Regions from separate parts of the Streptomyces sp. NPDC048523 genome, predicted to be linked through region 1. Evidence: riboswitches for the same ligand, from Rfam matches in the RefSeq annotation. Region 1 holds a riboswitch; each other region holds the start of a gene.
What was found. A riboswitch is a leader RNA that binds a small molecule or an ion and turns the genes downstream of it on or off. The one in region 1 is predicted to bind cyclic di-AMP.

Region 1 (7,016 bases):
GGCGGGGCTTGGTTCAAGTTTGAAGCAAACCTACACTGGGGGCATGACGACCCGCTGGCTCAGCCCCGACGAGCAGCGAGCCTGGCGTGCGTACATCGCCGCCTCGCTCCTCCTGGAGGACACCATCGACCGGCAGCTCCAGCAGGAGGCCGGCATGCCCCACCTGTACTACTCCATCCTGGCCAACCTCTCCGAGATCCCGGAGCGGCGGTTGCGGATGACCGAGCTCGCCGAGTTTCTGAAGATCACCCGGCCGCGGCTGACGTATGCCGTCGCCCGGCTGGAGAAGGACGGGCTGCTGCGGCGCGAGAGCTGCCAGTGGGACAAGCGGGGCAGTGTCGCGGTCCTCACCGACGAGGGGATGGCGGTGCTGGAGCGGGCGGCCCCGGGACATGTGGACACGGTCCGCACCGCGCTCTTCGACCGGCTCACCCCGGAGCAGGTGGGGCAGCTCGAGGAGATCTTCACGAGCGTCACCGAGGGGCTCCAGGGCGAGGAGGGCGCCTCCGGGGAGGTTCCGTGGCGCCGTCGGTCGTCGCCGCCCTGTGGATGACAAGCGCCATAAAGGCCAGTGACAAGCGCCATAAAGGCGTTGCTTCAAATTTAAAGCATGGGGTAGGGTCTCGATCAGTAGAACTGTTTCAAATCTGAAGCAGGTGTGCCTACGGAGCGGAGTACCCGCATGACCGACCTGCCCGCCGCCACCCAGCGCTCCCGCGTCCGCGTCCCGCTGCGCTTCGGGGACGGCTACGGCGTGGACGCCGAACTCGTCACCTTCCACGGCCTGGCCGACGGGCGGGAGCACCTCGCCGTCGTCCTCGGCGACCCCGCCCCCGGCACCACCCCGCTGGTGCGGCTGCACTCCGAGTGCCTCACCGGCGACGTCTTCGGCTCCGCCCGCTGCGACTGCGGCCCGCAACTGCGCGAGGCGGTCGAGCGCATAGCCGAGCGCGGCGGCGTCCTGCTCTACCTCCGCCAGGAGGGCCGCGGCATAGGCCTCTACAACAAGCTCGACGCGTACGCCCTCCAGGACCAGGGCCTCGACACCTACGCCGCGAACACCGCGCTGGGCCTGCCCGAGGACGCCCGCGACTACACGGCGGCCGCGCAGATGCTCCAGGCACTGGGGATCGCCGAGCTCGACCTGCTCTCCAACAACCCCGACAAGGCGGGCCAGTTGCGCGACCTCGGCATCGACGTCCGCGACCGGGTCCCCACCGGTGTCTTCACCACCGCCCACAACGTCCGCTACTTGCGTGCGAAGGTCCTGCAGACCCAGCACACGCTGCCGCTGGGGGAGTTGACCGAACTCGGCGTCGGCTGACCGTCACCTGGGCGTGTGCGCCAGATAGGCCAGCACGGCCAGGACCCGCCGGTGGCCACTGTCGCTCGGCGGCAGGCCCAGCTTGAGGAAGACGTTGCCGATGTGCTTGCTGACCGCGCGCTCGGTGACCACGAGGGTCTTGGCGATGGTCGTGTTGTCGTGGCCCTCGGCCATCAGCTTCAGCACCTCGCGCTCGCGCGGGGTGAGGGAGCCGAGCGGGGTGTCGCGGCGCCGGGTCAGGAGCTCGGTGACGACCTCGGGGTCGAGCGCCGTACCGCCGGCCTCCACCCGCTCCAGCGCGTCGAGGAACTCGTCGACCCGGCCGACCCGGTCCTTGAGGAGGTAGCCGACCCCGCTGGTGCCACCGGCCAGCAACTCGGCGGCGTACGACTCCTCGACGTACTGCGAGAGCACCAGTACCGGGAGTCCCGGGATCCGCTCCCTCGCCTCCAGGGCGGCCCGCAGACCCTCGTCGCGGAACCCGGGCGGCATCCGCACATCGAGGACGGCCACGTCAGGGCGGTGTTCGAGCAGGGCGGGCAGGATCTCGGGGCCGGTGCCGACGACGGCCACGACCTCGTGCCCGGAGGAGGTCAGAAGGAGGACGAGCCCCTCTCTCAGGAGGGCGTTGTCCTCGGCGATCACCACACGCACGGCAGCTCCACATCGATCACGGTCGGGCCCCCGATGGGGCTGGTCACTTCGAAGGTCCCGTCGAGCGCGGCGACCCGGCGCCGCATACCGAGCAGCCCCGAGCCAGCGGACTCGTCGGCGCCGCCCCGGCCCTCGTCCCGCACCCGCACGGTCAGACCGCGCCGGGTCCTGGCCAGCCGGACCTCGGCCCGGTCGGCGCCGCTGTACTTGGCGACGTTGGTGAGCGACTCGGCCACCACGAAGTAGGCCGCGGCCTCCACCGCCGCGGGCGCCCGGGTGCCCGCGTCCAGGCCGCCGTCGTCCACGACCACGGAGAGTCCGCCGCTCGCGGCGAGCGCCCTTACCGCGCCGACGAGACCCCGGTCGGTGAGGATCGGCGGGTGGATGCCGCGCACCACCTGCCGCAGCTCCGCCAGCGCCTGTTCGGCCTGGTCCTGGGCGTCGTCCAGCAGTTTGCGGGCGGCGTCGGGGTCCCGCTCGTAGGCCCGCTTGGCGAGTCCGATCCGCATCGACAGCGCCACCAGGTTGGCCTGGGCGCCGTCGTGCAGGTCCCGCTCGATGCGGCGCAGCTCGGCCTCGTGCGCGGCGATCGCATCGGCCCGGGTCTCCCGCAGCTCCTCGACCCGCCGGGCCAGCCTGGCCTCGGGGGAGGGCATGAGCAGCACGGTCGACCAGCGGGCCTCGGTGTCCGCGAGCCGCACGATCAGCGGGAGGACGACGGGGTCGCGGCGCAGCGCCCCGGCCCACACGCCGTCGACGACCAGGCCGAGGGGCCACAGCGGGAGGGCGAGCGCGAGGAGGGCGCCGTAGAGGTAGTGGGCGAGCATCCAGCGGAGGTCCCTGAGCGTGCCGGGGTCCCGCACCGAGATGCGCAGCCGTTCGCGCAGGGTGCCGGTCATCGGTGTGTACGCCTCGGGGATCTCCCGGCCCGTCCACAGGGCGGTCAGGTTCCGCTTGGCGCCGGCGATCCGCCGTATCAGCAGCACGGCCTCGGGCAGCAGCCAGCAGCCGACCACGGCGACCGTACCGATGGCGGCGATCAGCAGCACGGTGATGAAGAGGTACATGCCGAAGCACATCGCCGCGGCCACGACGAGATGCACGCTCGCCATCGCCGCACGCCGCACCGACTTCCCCATGCCGCTCACGCTAGACGAACGGCCCCGGGCGCACGGTGTAGCCCGCTACACCATCGGGGCCCGGACGAGGATCACTCCCCGCCGCCGCCGTCCTCGCCGCCGCCGTGGTCCCGCACCCAGTTCCTGTGGGCGTTGGACCCTTCACGGCCGGGAGAGAGCTTCAGCACGGTCCCGTCGTGGAACTGCTCCAGGCTCGTCACCACATAGGGCGAGCCGGCCCGCACCGCCAGCCGGATGCCGCCGTTGCCGAACTCCGTCACCCGCAGCGTTCGCCCGCCGGAGAGCGGGATGTCCCGCTCGCCGATCTCCGCCGGTCGCTCGTCGGCTGCCGCCATGGTTCCCTCCTGGTTCTGGTGAGGGCCGCCACGGTACGCCGCTCCAGCGGGAGGGGTCCCGAAACAACCCTGGCGCGGAGCACTCTCCGGATGACGTATGCTGGTTACACAACGACGCGGGGTGGAGCAGCTCGGTAGCTCGCTGGGCTCATAACCCAGAGGTCGCAGGTTCAAATCCTGTCCCCGCTACTCACGGCTCAGGGCCGGAGTCCAGTTCACTGGACTCCGGCCCTGAGTGTTTTCCCCTTCGTGACGTGATGTGACGCGGGGTGAGCGCGCGACCGCCCTCCGCGTTACAGCTGACATACCGTCAATGTCCTTGTGTGGCTTGAGTGAAGGTCAACTCGCCCGTTTTTAGGCGTTCATGGGCCGTAAGTCCAGCGTGATTTCGTTAATGATCAAGCGGAACGGCTTGGAATCGGGCCCCCGCGTCTATTAACGTTCGATAACGCAGCGCGGTCGTCCCAGCCGTCACAAGAGACGGCTCCGTGCTCACGCGCCGAATTCCGCAAGGGAACCGGGGAACCACCAACTTGGGGTGAATCGCTCGTACGCCACCGTGGCAGCACGGTCGGTATACGCGCGTAGGAGACCTTCCTGCTCCGAACCCGTCAGCTAACCCGGTAGGCGAGAAGGAAGGAAAGGAGCGCGCCCACGTGGCGTCCAACCCGCCTGCCCCCGAGGCGCCGTACGTCCCGAGCGACACCCTCGTATACGGCGGTTACCGCGCCGACGACGAGGCCCCGCTCGGCGAGTGGAACCCCACCGCGGACTCCCTCGCTCCCGTACGAGGCCGGCATCGCGTCGCCAAGCAGCGTGGCGGAGGGTTCGCCCGTAGCTCCACCGTTCTGGGCGTCGGTGTCATAGCCGCCGTCAGCGCCGGCGGGATGGCCAGCGCCAACACCGGCAAGCCGCCGGTCTCCATCTCCATGCCCGACCTGCCCAACGTGGGCTCGCTCATCTCGGACGACTCCGCCCCCACCGCGGACGACACGAGCGCCTTCAGCAGCGTCGGTGCCACCACCGCCGACACCGCCAAGGGCACCTCGGACGCCGGTGAGGCGCTGCGCTCGCGGATCCTGGCCCAGGCCGAGCTGCAGCAGGACCAGCTCGACACCAAGGCCGCCCAGGCCATCGCGGACACCGCCGAGAAGGAGGCCGACGCGGCCGCCGCCAAGGCGGAGAAGGAGGCCCAGGAGAAGGCCGCCGCCGCGAAGAAGAAGGCGGAGGAGGCGGCCGCGAAGAAGGCCGAGGCCGCGCGCCTGGCCGAGCTCGCCAAGCAGTACACGCTGCCGACCTCGTCGTACACCATCACCTCGACCTTCGGTCAGGCCGGTTCGCTGTGGTCCTCCGGCTACCACACGGGCCTCGACTTCGCCGCCCCCACGGGCACGCTCATCAAGGCGATCCACAGCGGCACCATCACCGAGGCCGGCTGGGCCGGTTCCTACGGCTACCGCACGATCCTCACCCTCGACGACGGCACCGAGCTGTGGTTCTGCCACCAGTCCTCGATCAGCGTCAGCGTCGGCCAGAAGGTCGGCACCGGTGACGTCATCGGCCGCGTGGGCGCCACGGGCAACGTGACCGGCGCGCACCTGCACCTGGAGGTCCACCCGAACGGCTCGGCCGACGGGATCGACCCGATGGCGTGGCTGCGCGGCAAGGGGCTCACTCCCTGAGGCGCCAACTGAAGCGCCCCTGAGGTTTGTGCCGGTGCGCCGGAGGAGCTGATTCCGCTTGTTTACGAGGACTTTGCGGCCGCAGCGGAAGACCGGCGTCCGGCACGGGCGTTGACGTTGGCATGACTTCTCTTCGCAAGCTCGGCTCCTCCGACCTCGAGGTCTTCCCGCTCACCCTCGGCGGCAACGTCTTCGGCTGGACCGCCGACGAGGCCACCTCCTTCGACGTCCTCGACGCGTACACCGCGGCCGGCGGCAACTTCGTCGACACGGCCGACGTGTACTCGGCGTGGGTCGAGGGAAACTCCGGCGGCGAGTCCGAGACCGTCATCGGCAAGTGGCTGGCGGCTCGCGGCAACCGTGACGACGTCGTCATCGCCACGAAGGTCAGCCAGCACCCCGACTTCCAGGGCCTGTCCGGGGCGAACATCAAGGCCGCCGCCGACGCCTCCCTGAAGCGCCTGGGCACCGACCACATCGACCTGTACTACACCCACTTCGACAAGACCGAGGTGCCGGTCGAGGAGATCATCGGCGCGCTGGACGAACTGGTGAAGGCGGGCAAGGTGCGGGCGATCGGCGCCTCCAACATCTCCGCCGCGCGCCTCGCGGAGTCCCTCGCCTTCTCCGACCGCGAGGGCCTCGCGCGCTATGTCGCCCTCCAGCCCCACTACAACCTGGTCTCGCGCGACACGTACGAGGGTGAACTGGAGGCGCTCGCGGCCCGGGAGGGCCTCGCCGCCGTCCCGTACTACGCCCTCGCCTCCGGGTTCCTCACCGGTAAGTACCGCCCCGGTACGACGGTCGACAGTGCGCGCGCCGCGGGCGCCGGCCAGCACCTGGACACCGAGCGCGGCCGCAAGGTCCTCGCGGCGCTCGACGACATCGCCGAGGCCCACACCGTCCCGGTCGCCACGGTCGCCCTCGCCTGGCTCGCCGCCCAGCCGACGGTCGCGGCCCCGATCGCGTCCGCCCGCACGGTGGAACAGCTGCCGGCGCTGCTGGGCGTGGCCGACCTGACCCTGACGGAGGAGGAGCTGGCGCGCCTGACGGAGGCGTCGGCCTGACCCTCCGCCGCACGGTCTATGTGCGGTACGGGTTGTAGGCGGGGTACGGCACCGTCGGGTGGACCGGGGGCGTCGGCTGGCCGGGGTGGCCGTGGTGCGTCGGCCGGGCCGGGTGAGGGGCGTATCCGTACGCCCCGTACACCGGCCAGGGCGGCGCGGCCACCGGTACCGGCGGTGCCGTGATCCGGGCCGCGTGGTCCAGCGCGGGCCGCGCGACATCCCGCCGCCGCCACAGCTCGTGCAGCAACTCCCGCTCCCGTACGACGAAGTCCGCGTTCGCCCGCCCGAGCCGCCCCCGGCGCCGCAGGAACGCCAACGACGTCGCGTACGCCTCGTACTGCGAGACCGCCCGCGCCGCGGTCCGCCCGCCGAACTGCCGCCGCGCGTAGTCCCGCGCCACCCGCCGCGCCCGCATCGAGCCCAGCACATGGGGCTCGGTCGGCGTCAGCCACCCGGCGACGGCGTACGCGGGCAGCTCCTCGCGCACGGTCTTCAGCTCCCGCTGCCGTGTCCAGATGACCAGCCAGGTCAGCAGCGCGAACGCCGGCACCATGAACATCGCGTACACCGCGAAGAAGCCGTACTCCCCGAATGTCGACGAGCCGTTCCACGTCGCGTGCATGCCCATCGCGAGCAGCAGTCCGGACAGCGGGACGAGAACCCGCCGTACGTGCTGGCGTTCCGCCGACAGCGCGGAGATGCCGAAGCCGATGCCGGTCAGGACGGTGAACAAGGGGTGCGCGAACGGCGACATGACGACACGCACGAAGAAGGTCGCGGCGGTGACCGAGGCGATGCCGCGGTCACCGGTGAGC
Region 2 (7,016 bases), on a different contig from region 1:
GATCTGGGAGATGAACGCGGGGCCTCCGCCACCACCGCCGGCCGCGTCGCCGTCGCCGGTCTCGATCTTCACCGCGATGCCTACGAGGATGGGGACCGCTGCGAGTACGGCCAGCAGGGCGAGGGTGCGCCAGCGGCGGAACGTGACGTGGAGTTCGTTACGGAAGAGGGTGGCTCGGAAGGTCGTACGGCGGCCACGGGCCGATGGGGGATCAAAAACGCCTGCCTCAACCCGCGACATCGAAGCCCTCCCCCGTCAGCGCGACAAAAGCGTCCTCCAGGGAGGCTCGCTCGACACCGAAGCCCCGCACGCGTACCCCAGCCGTCACCAATGCGGCGTTGACGGCGGCCAGTTCGCCTTCCGGGGGATCGGACGTCACCCGGTCCTCGGCGATGACCACATCACCGACGCCCTGTTCCTTCAGCACCCTCGCCGCGTCCGCCGTGTCCGGCGTCGTCACCACCAGCCTCCCTCTCGCCCCCGCCGCCAGCTCCGCCACCGAACCCTGGGTGATCAGGCGCCCCTGGGCCATCACCGCCGCGTGGGTGCAGACCTGCCCGATCTCGTCGAGGAGGTGGGAGGAGAGGAAGACGGTGGTGCCGTCCGAGGCCAGCTCCCGCACCAGGGAACGGATCTCGCGCATGCCCTGCGGGTCCAGGCCGTTGGTCGGTTCGTCCAGGACCAGGAGCCTGCGGGGCTGCAGGAGGGCCGCGGCCAGGCCGAGGCGCTGTTTCATGCCCAGTGAGTACGCCTTCGCCTTCTTGCCGGCGGCGGCCGCCAGGCCCACCCGGTCCAGGGCGGCCGCCACGCGCGTGTTCCGGGTGCGCGGGTCGGCGGTCGGGTCGGCGGCGTCGTAGCGGACGAGGTTGTCGCGGCCGGAGAGGAAGCCGTAGAGGGCCGGGCCCTCGATGAGCGCGCCGACGTGCGGGAGGACGGTCCGGGAGGCGCGCGGCATGGGCCGGCCGAGGACGCGCGCCGAGCCGGAGGTCGGTTCGATGAGGCCCATCAGCATGCGGATGGTGGTGGTCTTGCCCGAGCCGTTCGGGCCGAGGAAGCCGAAGACGCTGCCCGCCGGGACGGTCAGATCGAGACCGTCCACGGCGAGCTGTCCGCCGCGGAAGCGCTTGGTGAGGGCCCGGGTGTGGATGACGCTGTCACCCACACCCTCCGAAGCACCCTCGTCCGCCCCCTCCGGGTCCGGCTCCGTGGCGGACGGCTGGTCCATCGGCTCCCTCGATTCGTCGTGCTCCGCGGGGGAGCTACTTCCCCGCGTCGGCCGCCTTCACCAGGGCGTCCTTGGTGACCGCGCCGACGTAGACCTTGCCGTCGTCGGTGATCAGGGCGTTGATCAGGCGGGTCTTGAAGACGGTGCCCTCCCCGAACTTGCCGGAGACCTTGTCGCCGAGCGAGTCCAGGAAGCCGCCGACGTCACCGCCGACCTCGGAGCCGGACGGGACGCCCTGGCCGCCGGTGTCGAAGGTGGCTATGGAGTCCCAGCCGTCCCCGATGACGTTCAGCCCCTCGGGGCCGCCCTTGCCGAGGTCGTCGGAACCCTTGCCGGGGCCGTCGCCCGGACCCTTGTGCAGGCCCTCGCGGTGCTCCGGCGCCTTCGCGGCGTCGCCCTCCTCGACCTTCGCCCCCTTCGGCGGGGTGAAGTCGAAGGTCGAGGCGGCCGGCCTGGTGAAGCTGACCTGGGTGAAGCCCGCGTCCACGACGGCCGCGCCGCCACTCGCCGGCGTCAGCGTGAACTTCAGCGGCAGCCCGGTCTTCGCGTCCACGGCCACGGTGATCTGACCGACCGTCGAGCCGTCGTCCTTGGGCTTGATGACCAGGCGGTAGGCGTCCCGGCCCGCGACCTGCGCGGTGCCCTCCACGGTCACCGACGTGGTCTTGTCGGCGGCCTTGAGGGCGTCCTCGGCGAGGTCCTTGGGTGTGGCCGGGAGCTCTTCCTTCTGCTTGCCCCCGCTCTCGGAGGCCGTGGTGTGGAAGACGGAGTTGGACTTGCTGTCGTAGCCCCAGACGTCCTTGCCGTTGTGGATGAGGCTGTACTCCGCCGCGTTCTCCAGCAGCGAGACCTTCTGCCTGTCCTCGCCGTCGGCCGCGACGCGCAGTGTGTGCGTGCCGGAGGCGAGTTCGGTGAGCTTGGTGGTGGGGTCGGCGGACGAACCGTCGCCCGAGCCGGAGGACCCGGCGGCGGAGCCGAGTGAGCTCTCCAGGCCGCCGAGGTCCGGCAGACCGAGATCCGTGGTGATCTTCACGGTGCCGGACAGCTGCTGCACGTCCGACGCGGCGATCTTCTCGATGAGTTCCTGTGCGCTGATCTTCGGCAGGTCGGGGTCACCGGAGTCGGCGAGCGCCGGGACGAGCCCGATGGTCGCCGCCGCGACTCCCACCACCGTGGCCGGTACGACGTACCGCGCGGCCCTGCGCCGACGCGCGGAACGCAACTCTTCGGCGTCCGCGGCGGTCACGCTGTCGTCGGATTCGTACGGTGCCATGTGTGCCTTACCTCCGTCGTCGGCGGCGGCTGTCCACTCCCATGCATCCACCCGTAGCCGCCATTCTCACCCGAATCGGTGAGGAGTGGTGTTTTCCGTGATGTCCATCTGACCAAATCGGCCATGAGAATGCGTCAGACCTCGGAGCCAACTCCGTGTACACCTGGGGTATGACACGACATGCCGACGCCCCCTACGACCCGTAGGGGGCGTTCGCTCTGCCGGGCAGCCGGACGGCCGGCGCTAGCCCGCCCGATGCACCACCGCGTCGCACAGCTCCATCAGCGCCGCCTTCGCGTCGCACTCCCGCAGCGGTGCCAGGGCCGCGCGCGCGTCCTGCGCGTAGCGCACGGTGTCCCGGCGGGCCTGCTCCAGCGCGGGGTGCGTGCGCAGGGCCGCCAGCGCCTCCGCGTGCCGGGCATCGTCCGTGAGGTCGGAGTCGAGCAGCTCGCACAGGGCGATGTCCTCGGCAAGGCCGAGCCGGGCGGCCCGCTCCCGCAGCCGCAGCACGGGCATCGTGGGGATGCCCTCGCGCAGGTCGGTGCCCGGCGTCTTGCCGGACTCGCGGGAGTCGGAGGCGATGTCCAGCACGTCGTCGGCGAGCTGGAAGGCGACACCGAGGCGCTCGCCGTACTGGGTCAGGACGTCCACGACGGTCTCGTCGGCGCCCGACATCATGGCCCCGAAGCGGCACGAGACCGCGACCAGGGAGCCCGTCTTGCCGCCGAGCACGTCGAGGTAGTGCTCCACCGGATCGCGGCCGTCCTGCGGCCCGGCCGTCTCCAGGATCTGGCCGGTGACCAGGCGCTCGAACGCCTCCGACTGCACCCGGACCGCCTCGGGCCCGAGGTCGGCCAGGATGTGCGAGGCGCGGGCGAACAGGAAGTCGCCCGTCAGCACGGCCACCGAGTTGCCCCAGCGGGTGTTGGCGCTCTCGACACCCCGCCTGACCTCGGCCTCGTCCATGACGTCGTCGTGGTACAGGGTCGCGAGGTGGGTCAGCTCCACCACCACGGCCGACGGCACCAGGCCCGGCGCATAGGGGTCACCGAACTGGGCGGCGAGCATCACGAGCAACGGCCGAAACCGCTTTCCACCCGCTCGCACCAGGTGCTGGGCGGCCTCCGTGATGAAGGGGACCTCGCTCTTGGTGGCCTCGAGCAGTCCCTCCTCGACAGCCGCCAATCCGGCCTGGACATCGGCTTCCAGAGCCTGGTCCCGCACGCTCAGCCCGAACGGCCCGACGACGGTCACGAGGGGTCTCCTGTCTGCTGGTGTCTACTGGCGGTCACACGGAATGTCGATAGGTCGCTGCCATCACTCAAGTCAGCGTATCCGGTCACCTTTGGATCACCGATAGCGCCCGCCCCGTCCATGCCGGGCGGTATCGGATCACGGCCGGTATGTTTTCGATCATCTGATAAGAACAAATATCTACCGACTTGTACGGAATCGGCCGCCATGGCGGGACGGGCGCGGAGGCAGTGAATCCCACGGGCCGCCGGTTGAGCATGAGTTGAGGTTTCTTGCCCCTTTTGCACCTCTTGCGCTCCAGTGTGACTTGACCCACTCGTGCGGGCGAACCGGCATGAAACCGGAATTCACCGATCCGCCTTTGCCCGTGCGCGAGTTGAGACTTGGCGAACGCAAAGGATCAAGTACCTCAAATGCCCCTTACCAAGGTCAATAGGCACCTCATGTGAATTCGCCACTTGTTCCGGACATGTGCTCTCGCATACGTTCCCGGCCTGTCGGGCGGACGCCGAATCCTGCCACCGCCCGTACACCCACCGAGAACCATGGCAGGAGCGGGGGAACCAGGTTGACCGCCGGACCGGGCGTCTTTGGACATACCGGCACGGCTTGGGGTGAAGTCACGCCTTTCGTAGGCGTGGCCGGGCATCTCCCGCCCGAACCCGACAGCTCACCTCGCAGGCGACGGAGAGGAACTTCACCATGTCCGCTGCCGCTCAGCACCGACGTACCCGCACCAGCCGTCTCGTCCGCAAGCTCGCCGTCGCCGGCACCGGGGCCGCCGTCCTCGCGCTCCCCCTCATCGGCGCCACCACCGCGTCCGCGGCCACCCCGACCGTGCAGACCGCCAGCACGCTCGGGTACTCCAACACCCTCGACGGCTGGATCCGGGCCTCCCTCGCCGTCATGGCGGAGCACGGGATTCCCGGCTCCTACGACGGCATCTACCGCAACGTCATCCGCGAGTCCTCCGGCAACCCCTACGCCATCAACCTCTGGGACTCCAACGCGGCGGCCGGCACGCCCTCCAAGGGCCTGCTCCAGGTGATCGACCCGACCTTCAACGCGTACCACGTGGCCAACACCTCGTGGGACCCGTACGACCCGGTGGCGAACATCACCGCGGCCTGCAACTACGCGGCCCAGCGGTACGGGTCCATCGACAACGTGTTCGGCGCGTACTAGGAACTACGCCGCACGGAACAGTCTTTCGAGGACGACGGCGACGCCGTCGTCCTCGTTCGACAGGGTCACCTCGTCGGCCACGCCCCTGAGTTCGGGGTGGGCGTTGGCCATCGCCACACCACGGGCCGCCCAGTCGAACATGGGGATGTCGTTGGGCATGTCCCCGAAGGCGATCGTCACCTCCGGGCCCAGACCCAGGTGCCGGGCGGCCAGCGCGAGGCCGGTCGCCTTGGTGACGCCGCATGGCTGGAGTTCGACGGTCCCGGGCCCCGACATGGTGACCGTCGCCAGCGAGCTCACCACCGCACGCGCCGTGACCGCCAACTCGTCGTCGGACAGGTAGGGATGGCGCAGCAGCACCTTGCTGATCGGCTCGCACCACAGGTCGTCGCGCCGGCCCACCCGTACGGCGGGCAGGGTCGGGTGGGGCATCAGATAGCCCGGTTCGATGAGCGTGAGCCCCTCGATACCGTCCTGGTCCACGGCCGCGTACACCTGCCCGACCTCGGCCTCGATCTTGCCGAGCGCGGTCTCGGCCAGCTCCCGGTCCAGGGTCACCGACCAGAGCAGACGGTCCGCGCCGGCGTCGTACACCTGCGCGCCCTGTCCGCACACCGCGAGCCCCGTGCTGCCGAGTTCGTCGAGCAGGGACCGCACTCTGGGCGCCGGCCGTCCCGTCACGACGAGATGCCGGGCCCCACTCTCCGCCACCCTCGCGAGCGCGGCCAGCGACCGGTCCGAGACGGTGTCGTCGGCGCGGAGCAGCGTGCCGTCCAGGTCGGTGGCGATGAGTGAATATGCGGTGGAGGCGGCCATGATCAGAGAATACGGATGGTTGGCCCCCGCGACTCGACGCGAACCGGACGGCTCCTGCTTTCACATCCGTTGACGGCAGTTCCGGTTCCGGGGGGCCGCAGAGCGGGCCGGTGCCGGTCCGTCCCGTTCGGCTACGCGGAGTCCCGGACCACCAGTTCCGTAGGGAGGATCACTCCGGCCGTGTCCTCGCCCGCGATCTGGGCCAGCAGCATGCGGACCATCTCGGCGCTGATGCGGTCGAAGGGCTGGCGCATGGTGGTGAGGGCGGGGGTGATGGCGGTGGCCGCCGGGGAGTCGTCGAAGCCGCCGACAGCGATGTCGTCCGGGACCGAACGCCCGGCCTGCTGAAGGACACCCACGACCCCGAGGGCCATGAGGTCCGAGGCGACGAACACCGCGTCCAGGTCCGGGGCCTGGGCCAGCAGGCGGCGGGCCGCCCGTTCGCCGCCGCTGCGCCGGAAGTCGCCCTCGACGACGAGCGCCGGGTCGTAGGGCAGGCCCGCCTCGGCGAGCACGTCCCGGTAGCCGCCGAGGCGGTCGGGGCCGCCGGGCATGTCCAGCGGCCCGGTGACCATGCCGATGCGGCGGCGGCCGCCCGCGAGGAGATGGCGGACCATGTCCTGCGCGCCCTCCCGGTCGGCGGCGGCCACGTAACTCACCTTGGTCCCCCGCCCTATCGGCTTGCCGCAGACCACCAACGGGATCCCCGCGTGGTGCAGTTCGGCCGCGACCGGGTCACCGCTGTGGTTGGAGAGCAGCAGCACCCCGTCGACGTGACCCGAGGTGATGTACCGGGTCAGCCGGCGCCGGTCGTCGTCGCTCTCGGCCAGCATCAGCAGCAGCGGGATGTCGTGCTGGGCCAGCCGCTCGGTGCAACCGCGCAGCAGGATGTTGAAGTTGGGGTCCTCGAAGAACTTCTCCTGCGGCTCGGTCAGCAGGAACGCCACCGAGTCCGACCGGCCCGTACTGAGGCTGCGGGCGTGCCGGTTGACCACGTAGCCGGTCTTCCTGATGGCGGCCTCGACCGCCCGCCGGGCGGCGGGCGAGACGTAGTGGCCGCCGTTCAGGAAGCGGGAGACGGTGCCCCGCGAGACGCCCGCCTCCCGGGCCACGTCGTGGATGGTCGGTGGCTTGCGGCGTCCGTTCGCGCTGGTGGTCATGTTCCTCGTTCGTGAAAGTGGTCCGAAGCCTCAGGCCTTGACCGCGCCGCTCATCAGGTCCAGCGACCAGAACCGCTGGATCACCAGGAAGAGCCCGATCAGC
Region 3 (7,016 bases), on a different contig from region 1:
ACGTACGTCCTGTACATTTTTTACAGACAGCCTGCCGCGAGGAGGGGTACGCGATGACCCGACCCACCGCACGTCACGTCCTGCCCGAGTTCCATGAGCGCACGAGCTACGGGCACACGACGACGGATCCGTACTCGAAGCTGCTGGAGGAGCGGATCGTCTTCCTCGGGACGCCGATCGACGACACCTCGGCGAACGACCTGATGGCGCAGTTCATGTACCTCGAGTACCAGGCCCCCGACCGGGACATCTCGCTGTACATCAACTCCCCCGGCGGCTCGTTCGGCGCGATGTCGGCGATCTACGACACGATGCAGTACGTCAGTTGTGACGTGGAGACGACATGCCTCGGCCAGGCCGGCTCCTCCGCGGCGGTGCTGCTGGCGGCGGGCACGCCGGGCAAGCGGTCCGTCCTGCCGGGCGCCCGGGTGGTGATCCACCAGCCCGCGCTGAGCGAGCCGGTGCAGGGGCAGGCCGGCGATCTGGCCATTCAGGCCGACGAGTTGGTCCGGGTGCGGGCCCGCCTGGAGGAGATGCTGGTCCGGCACACCGGCCGCAGCCCCGAGCAGGTGAGCGCGGACATCGAGCGCGACAAGGTCCTGGACGCGCGGGGCGCCGTGGACTACGGCCTGGCGGACGCGATCGTCCCGAGCCGCAGGCCCTCCCGTACCGCGCCGGGCGCGAGGTGAGCCGTCGATGGTGCCTGACCTTCCACCGCTGCCCGCGCTCACGCGCGCCGAGGGTGAACTGATCGACCGTTATCTCGACGTGGTCGACCTGCTGGGCCGGATCAACCCGGCCCGGCGCGAGGACACCTACGGCGGACTGCGCGCGGCGCAGGCGCTGGTGAGCAGGGCGACCGAGCTGCGCGACGCGCTCGTGCTGATGCACAGCAGGGGTGAGCGCGAACTGCACGCCGCGACGCTGGCGCGGGCGCTGCGGGTCCTGGACGGCGAGCGGCGTACGGCCCGGGTCACCGTGCCTCCGGGGCCCGACAGTTGACGAGGCGTCCGGAGCTGAGTCGAAACGGACCAAACGACGTACCCCCTATTGGAGGAGGCGCGGCTCCTTTTTTGCGAGCGTCGGAGTTGCACAACGCGCCTGTTTCGGGACCGGAATGAGACCCTTCCGTGCTGGTCCGGGGGTCTGTGAACCCCTCGACACCCCTTCCTTCGAAGGGGTGTCCACCCAAACGGGTGAGTGGTGAGTAACACCACAAATCAACGGTTCCGTTGGGCTTTTCGCACTTCCGTGCGCCAAGATCCCTGTCTGACGACAAGCCCCCGCCGCAGTGGCGGGGCGATCCGGGCGGACGCCGAGTCCTGCCGCCGCCCGGATGACCGGTCGACAGAAGTGGATCGGCAGGAGTGGAGGACCCAAGCACGACGGGTCGCCGGAACGGTCACGCCATGACCGCGCCGAGTGTCCCTTGGGGTGAAGCCGCGTCAGCGGCCGGGCAACTTCGCCAGCCCGAATCCGACAGGTCATCCTTCACAGGCGGCTGACGAAGGGTTGCGCATGACTGCGCTCAATCGTGTCCCGTCGCTGATGGTCCGGGCCGGTACGGCCTCGGCCTTCGCCATCGCCGCCGTGGGCGGCTCCGTCGTGGTCCCGGGCCTCGCGCCCGACGCCGCGGCCGCGACACCTGCGACGAAGGCACTCAAGGTAGCGGCCTCCAAGAAGGGCTCGCCGTACAAGTACGGCGCCACAGGGCCCCGCCGCTTCGACTGCTCAGGGCTCACGCTGTACTCGTTCAAGAAGGCGGGCAAGAAGCTCCCGCGCACGGCGGCCCAGCAGTACAACAAGACCCGCCACATCGGCGTGGGCAGCCGCAAGGCCGGCGACCTGGTGTTCTTCCACTCGGGTTCGAACGTGTACCACGTCGGCATTTACGCCGGGAAGGGAAAGATCTGGCACGCCCCGAAGACCGGGGACGTGGTGCGACTGCAGAAGATCTGGACGAAGAGCGTCTGGTACGGCCGGGTCAAGTGACCCCGAGGGGGCGGCGGCGACCTGACCTCCCGCCGCCCCCTCGGGCTTCCGAAGCGCAGGACGGCACAGCCGCCCCGATGCCTCCGTCGGCGCAAAGCGAGGTGGTCAGACCGCGAGCAGCGGCTCGGCCAGGAGCATCACGCCGAGAACCGTCAACGCGCCTCCGGTGACCCCGCCGACGGCCCGGGCCGCCCGCGGCCGGCGCAGCCACCGCCCCAGCCGGTCCACGAGCACGGCTACCGCCGGGAACCACACCAGCGCGAGAGCGACCACGATCAGCGCGAGCAGCAGCGTCCTGGGCAGCGTGGAGCTCCCCTGGGGCACGAACTGCGGCAACAGGCTGAGGAAGGTGATGGGGACCTTGGGGTTGAGCGCGTTGGTGACGAAGCCCTGCCGCAGGGGACGTACCGCCACGTCGGCCTCGACGACGGTCTGCGTGCCGGTCCGCCGCAGCTCCAGCAGGGTCCGTACACCCAGGTACAGCACATAACCCCCGCCCAGCAGTTGAAGCGCCCGGAACAGCGCGGGCACGGCCGTGAGCACCGCGGCGACCCCGGCCACCGCGAGCGCCGTGTGGACCAGTAGCCCGGCCACGACGCCGAGCGCACAGACGACCCCGGCCCGGCGGGAGACCAGGGCGTTGCGTACGACGACGGTGAAGTCGGCGCCCGGCATGGCGACCATGCCGGCGGCGATCCCGGTGAAGGCGACGATCTGTCCGTTCATGCGGACCAGCCTGCCGCGCCGGAGCCTTCAGCAGGTATGTCGAATAACCTGGGTTTCCCTTAAGCACTCCTTTAGGCAGGCCTCGCCATGTACGACCCGGTCCGCCTCGCCGCCCTGGTCGCCGTCGCGGAGGCGGGCTCGATCACCCGGGCCGCCGAGCGCCTCGGCTACACCCCGCCCGCCCTCTCCCAGCAGCTGGCCAAGCTGGAGCGGGAGGCGGGTACCGCTCTTCTCGTACGGCATCACCGCGGCACGCGGCTCACCGGTGCGGGCGAGTTGCTGGTGGCGCGGGCCAGGCGGGTGCTGGACGAGCTGGACCGGGCCCGGCACGAACTCGCCCGGCTGACCGGCCTGTCGGGCGGCACGCTCAGGCTGGGCACCTTCCAGACGGCGGGCATTCAGCTGCTGCCGCCAGTGCTGAGCACGTTCCGCCGGGCGTACCCGGACGTGGAGCTGTCGGTCGCCTTCCACGAACCCACGGCCGGGATCACCGCGGTGGCGGCCGGTGAGATCGACCTGGCGCTGACGCACGCCTATGAGCCGGGCGAGCCCCCCGCCCTCCCGGCCACCCTGAGCGCGGAACCGCTGCTGACCGAGGAGCTGGTCCTCGTGACTGCCCCCGGGCATGCCCTGGCGGGCGGCTCGACGCGGCTGCCGCTGGCGGAGCTCGCCGGTGAGCCGCTGATCAGCATGGCGCCGGATCATCCGGCCCGGCGGGAGGTGGAGGCGGTGCTGGCCCGGATCGGGACCACACCGTCGGTGCTGGTGGCGACCCCGGGATACGCCCTGGTGTGCGCGCTGGCCAGCGCGGGGCTGGGGGTCGGGGTGGTGCCGGAGATGGTGGCTCGGACGGCGGCCACTCCGGTGGGCACGCGGCTGCTGGAGGCCGGCGCGTTGCGCCGTACGATCTCGGTCGTCCACCGGACCGGCGAGGCGGCACCCGCGGCGGACGCCTTCCGGGCGCTGCTGCGGGGAGCGTTCGGCCGCGCGCGGCCGGTATGAGCTCTCCTACGGCTCCTGCTGCCCCGCCGCCGTGACCGGCTGCACCGGAACCGTCCACGGGAGTTCGACGGAGACGGTCTTGCCGCCTTCCCGGGTGGGCCTGACCCTCAGCTTGCCGCCGTACTCGGCGGCGAGCCAGCGGATGATCACCATCCCCCGCCCGTTGTCCTGCTGGACCGCGGCCGGCAGCCGCTTGGGGAAACGGGGGTGGCTGTCGGTGACCCCGATGCGCAGTTGTTCGTCACGGTCCAGCTCGATGTCCACCGTGAAGGTGGGTGACTGCCCGAAGGTGTGCTGTACGGCGTTGGTGGTGAGTTCGGAGACGATGAGCCGGACGGTCTCGGCGGTGTCCGTGGTGGACGGCAGCCCCCACTCCGCCAGTGTGCTCAGGACATAGGTGCGGGCCGCGGAGACCGAGGCGGGTTCGCTCGGCAGAGTGACGGATGCTTCCAGGTGGTCTGCCATGGCGACGTCGTCCCTTTCCCACGGGACCGGAGTCCGACACGGTGCGGATGGTTCGAGTACGGTCCCGGACTGGTGGTTCATCGTCAGAGTGCCATCACCGCGGCTGCGACGGGTGCCGATCCACCAAGATGTGCATATATCTGTCGCTCGAAGCGGTGAACTCTGCGACGCGAGACCGTATTCGGGCGGCTCGTAGGGAGTAAGGAGTAGCGCCATGCAGCACGGCCCCGCGGTGCGCCGGCGGAAACTGGGCGCCGAACTGCGTGCGCTGCGCGCGAGTGCGGGGCTCACCAGCGGTGAGGCCGCCCGGCTCGTGGGCTGGCACCAGTCGAAGGTGAGCCGCATCGAGACCGGTGCCAGCGGGGTGAAACCGGCCGATGTGCGGTTACTTCTCGACGCCTACCGCGTCGGGGACGCGAATCTGCGGGAGCTGCTGATGGTATTGGCGGGCTCCGAGGAGAGCGGCGGCCGGCACCACTGGTGGCACGCGTACCGGGGTGTCCTGCCGCCGACGTACCGGGACTTCATCAGTCTGGAGGCCCAGGCGAGCGCGATGCGCACGCTGGAGACCTCGGTCGTGCCCGGGCTGCTGCAGACGCCCGAGTACGCCCGCGCGGTGACCCGGGCCGCGGTCGACGGCCTCGACGACGAACGTCTCGACGCACTGGTCAAGGTACGGCTGGCCCGGCAGGACATCCTTCGCGCCCAGCCGCCTCTGGAGTTGAGCGCCGTCCTGGACGAGGCGGTGCTGCGGCGGGAGGTGGGCGGCCCCGAGGTGATGGCCCGGCAGCTGAGGAGACTTCTGGAGGCGGCGCGGCTGCCCCAAGTGCGGCTGCAGGTACTGCCGTTCACTGCCGGGGCGCATGTGGGTATCACCGGGCCTTTCGTAATCTTCTCATTTTCGCGCACTTCTGATCTGGACGTGGTTGTTCTCGACCACTTGACGAGTAGCCTCTACCTCGAACGGAAAGAAGACCTCCAGGCCTACACCGAGGCCTTCAACACCCTTCAGGCCCACGCCCTTTCGCCCGAGGAGTCGTTGGATTACCTCGCCGGGATGGGTGACGGCGCGTAAGGAGGCACCATGTCCGCACTGCCTCGGAACGTAACCACCGCTACGGAACTGCCCGAAGTGCGCTGGCTGCGCAGCAGCTACAGCACCGGGGCGAACAACTGCGTCGAGACGGCGAGGCCGTCGGCCGGGCCCTGTGCCGGGCTGCTCGCCGTACGCGACTCCAAGAATCCGGAGGGACCCGCGCTGCTCTTCTCCCCCGAGAGCTGGGCGGGCTTCACAGCCGCGTTCTGACCGTCGGTCCACCGGGAGCACGGCCGTGTCACGCCGACTCATGGTCGTGTTTCACCGATCACCCGCACAGCGCGTTCGATCTGCTCCTCGGAGAGGTCCGCGCGGGCGGTCAGCCTGAGCCGTGAGATGCCGTCGGGCACGGACGGGGGCCGGAAGCAGCCCACGAAGAGCCCGGCGGCACGGCAGTCGGCCGCCCACTGAACGGCCTCCTCCGGGGAGGGCGCGCGCACCGAGACCACCGCGGCGTCCGGAGGTACCGCTTCCAGACCCGCGGCGGTCAGGCGTGCGTGCAGTCCGGTCGCCACCTCGCGCGCGCGTGCGGCCCGCTCGGGCTCACGGCCGAGCAGCCGCAGGGCAGCGAGGGCGGCTCCCGCCGACGCGGGTGCCAGACCGGTGTCGAAGATGAACGTCCGTGCCGCGTTGACCAGGTGTGCGACGACCCGTGCGGGGCCGAGGACGGCACCACCCTGGCTGCCGAGCGACTTGGACAGCGTGACCGTGACGACCACGTCGTCGGCGCCCGCGAGTCCCGCCGCCTGCGGGGCGCCGCGGCCGCCGGTACCGAGCACACCCAGGCCGTGGGCGTCGTCGACGACCAGGCCCGCGCCGTGCTCCCGGCATGCCTCGGCGAGGCCGGCCAGGGGCGCCGCGTCGCCGTCCACCGAGAAGACCGTGTCGGACACGGCGATGGCCGGGCCGTCGTGCGTGCCGAGCGCCTTGCGCACCGCGTCCGGGTCGGCGTGCGCGACGACCTGGGCCGTGCCGCGGGCCAGCCGGCAGCCGTCGATGAGCGAGGCGTGGTTGCCCGCGTCGGAGACGATCAGCGAGCCGTGCGGCGCGAGCGCGGTGACGGCGGCCAGGTTCGCGGCGTATCCGGAGGAGAAGACGAGCGCGGCCTCGAAGCCGCAGAATTCGGCCAGTTCGCGCTCGAGTTCGGTGTGCAGCTCGGTGGTTCCGGTGACGAGCCGGGATCCGGTGGCGCCACCGCCCCAGGTCCGCGCGGCCGCCCCGGCCCCTTCCACGACCTCGGGATGGCGGGCCAGGCCCAGGTAGTCGTTGCTCGCGAGATCCAGCAACGGCGAGTCGGCCGGACGCGGCCGCAGGGTCCGTACGAGTCCGGCCCGCCGGCGCGCCGCCGCCTGCTCGTCGATCCAGCCGAACGCCATGGGTCCTCCGGGGCTTTTGTAGACAACGGACAGACCCTAGCGGCAGGAAACGCTACCTACGGTGTGGCAATACCCACACGTCACAGCGGGTGTGTTGTGCGATCCCTACCTTGGCCCGGAGCGGGTTCGTAGGACAGGATCGGCTCTCATGGACCTGCTGAACACGCTGGTGGACAAGGGGCTTCGGCGCGAGCTGCCGACCCGCGAGGAGGCGCTGGCCGTGCTGGCCACCTCCGACGACGACCTGCTCGACGTGGTGGCCGCGGCCGGAAAGGTGCGCCGGCACTGGTTCGGGCGCCGGGTGAAACTCAACTATCTCGTCAACCTGAAGTCCGGGCTGTGCCCCGAGGACTGCTCGT

Region 2: linked by a shared signal. The riboswitch ahead of ACGFWE_RS16525 (transglycosylase SLT domain-containing protein) and the one ahead of ACGFWE_RS25610 (M23 family metallopeptidase) in region 1 are both predicted to bind cyclic di-AMP.
Region 3: linked by a shared signal. The riboswitch ahead of ACGFWE_RS21220 (C40 family peptidase) and the one ahead of ACGFWE_RS25610 (M23 family metallopeptidase) in region 1 are both predicted to bind cyclic di-AMP.

The regions. Positions count from the first base shown of each region.
Region 1 covers NZ_JBICWQ010000005.1:19,518-26,533, reverse strand. The annotation lists gene ACGFWE_RS25640 (MarR family winged helix-turn-helix transcriptional regulator) at 44-553, shown strand; gene ribA (GTP cyclohydrolase II) at 683-1,324, shown strand; gene ACGFWE_RS25630 (response regulator) at 1,328-1,978, opposite strand; gene ACGFWE_RS25625 (histidine kinase) at 1,966-3,117, opposite strand; gene ACGFWE_RS25620 (hypothetical protein) at 3,189-3,452, opposite strand; tRNA gene ACGFWE_RS25615 (tRNA-Met) at 3,568-3,641, shown strand; cyclic di-AMP (ydaO/yuaA leader) riboswitch at 3,940-4,097, shown strand; gene ACGFWE_RS25610 (M23 family metallopeptidase) at 4,109-5,134, shown strand; gene ACGFWE_RS25605 (aldo/keto reductase) at 5,257-6,201, shown strand; gene ACGFWE_RS25600 (PrsW family intramembrane metalloprotease) at 6,218-7,016, opposite strand, start outside.
Region 2 covers NZ_JBICWQ010000003.1:162,160-169,175, reverse strand. The annotation lists gene ACGFWE_RS16545 (ABC transporter permease subunit) at 1-240, opposite strand, end outside; gene ACGFWE_RS16540 (ABC transporter ATP-binding protein) at 227-1,225, opposite strand; gene ACGFWE_RS16535 (outer membrane lipoprotein carrier protein LolA) at 1,260-2,498, opposite strand; gene ACGFWE_RS16530 (polyprenyl synthetase family protein) at 2,742-3,752, opposite strand; cyclic di-AMP (ydaO/yuaA leader) riboswitch at 4,277-4,449, shown strand; gene ACGFWE_RS16525 (transglycosylase SLT domain-containing protein) at 4,455-4,937, shown strand; gene ACGFWE_RS16520 (HAD family hydrolase) at 4,941-5,753, opposite strand; gene ACGFWE_RS16515 (LacI family DNA-binding transcriptional regulator) at 5,885-6,913, opposite strand; gene ACGFWE_RS16510 (carbohydrate ABC transporter permease) at 6,944-7,016, opposite strand, start outside.
Region 3 covers NZ_JBICWQ010000004.1:53,383-60,398, reverse strand. The annotation lists gene ACGFWE_RS21230 (ATP-dependent Clp protease proteolytic subunit) at 54-689, shown strand; gene ACGFWE_RS21225 (hypothetical protein) at 697-1,002, shown strand; cyclic di-AMP (ydaO/yuaA leader) riboswitch at 1,304-1,515, shown strand; gene ACGFWE_RS21220 (C40 family peptidase) at 1,519-1,992, shown strand; gene ACGFWE_RS21215 (LysE family translocator) at 2,098-2,718, opposite strand; gene ACGFWE_RS21210 (LysR family transcriptional regulator) at 2,806-3,720, shown strand; gene ACGFWE_RS21205 (ATP-binding protein) at 3,727-4,185, opposite strand; gene ACGFWE_RS21200 (helix-turn-helix transcriptional regulator) at 4,400-5,260, shown strand; gene ACGFWE_RS21195 (DUF397 domain-containing protein) at 5,270-5,491, shown strand; gene ACGFWE_RS21190 (8-amino-7-oxononanoate synthase) at 5,530-6,657, opposite strand; gene bioB (biotin synthase BioB) at 6,806-7,016, shown strand, end outside.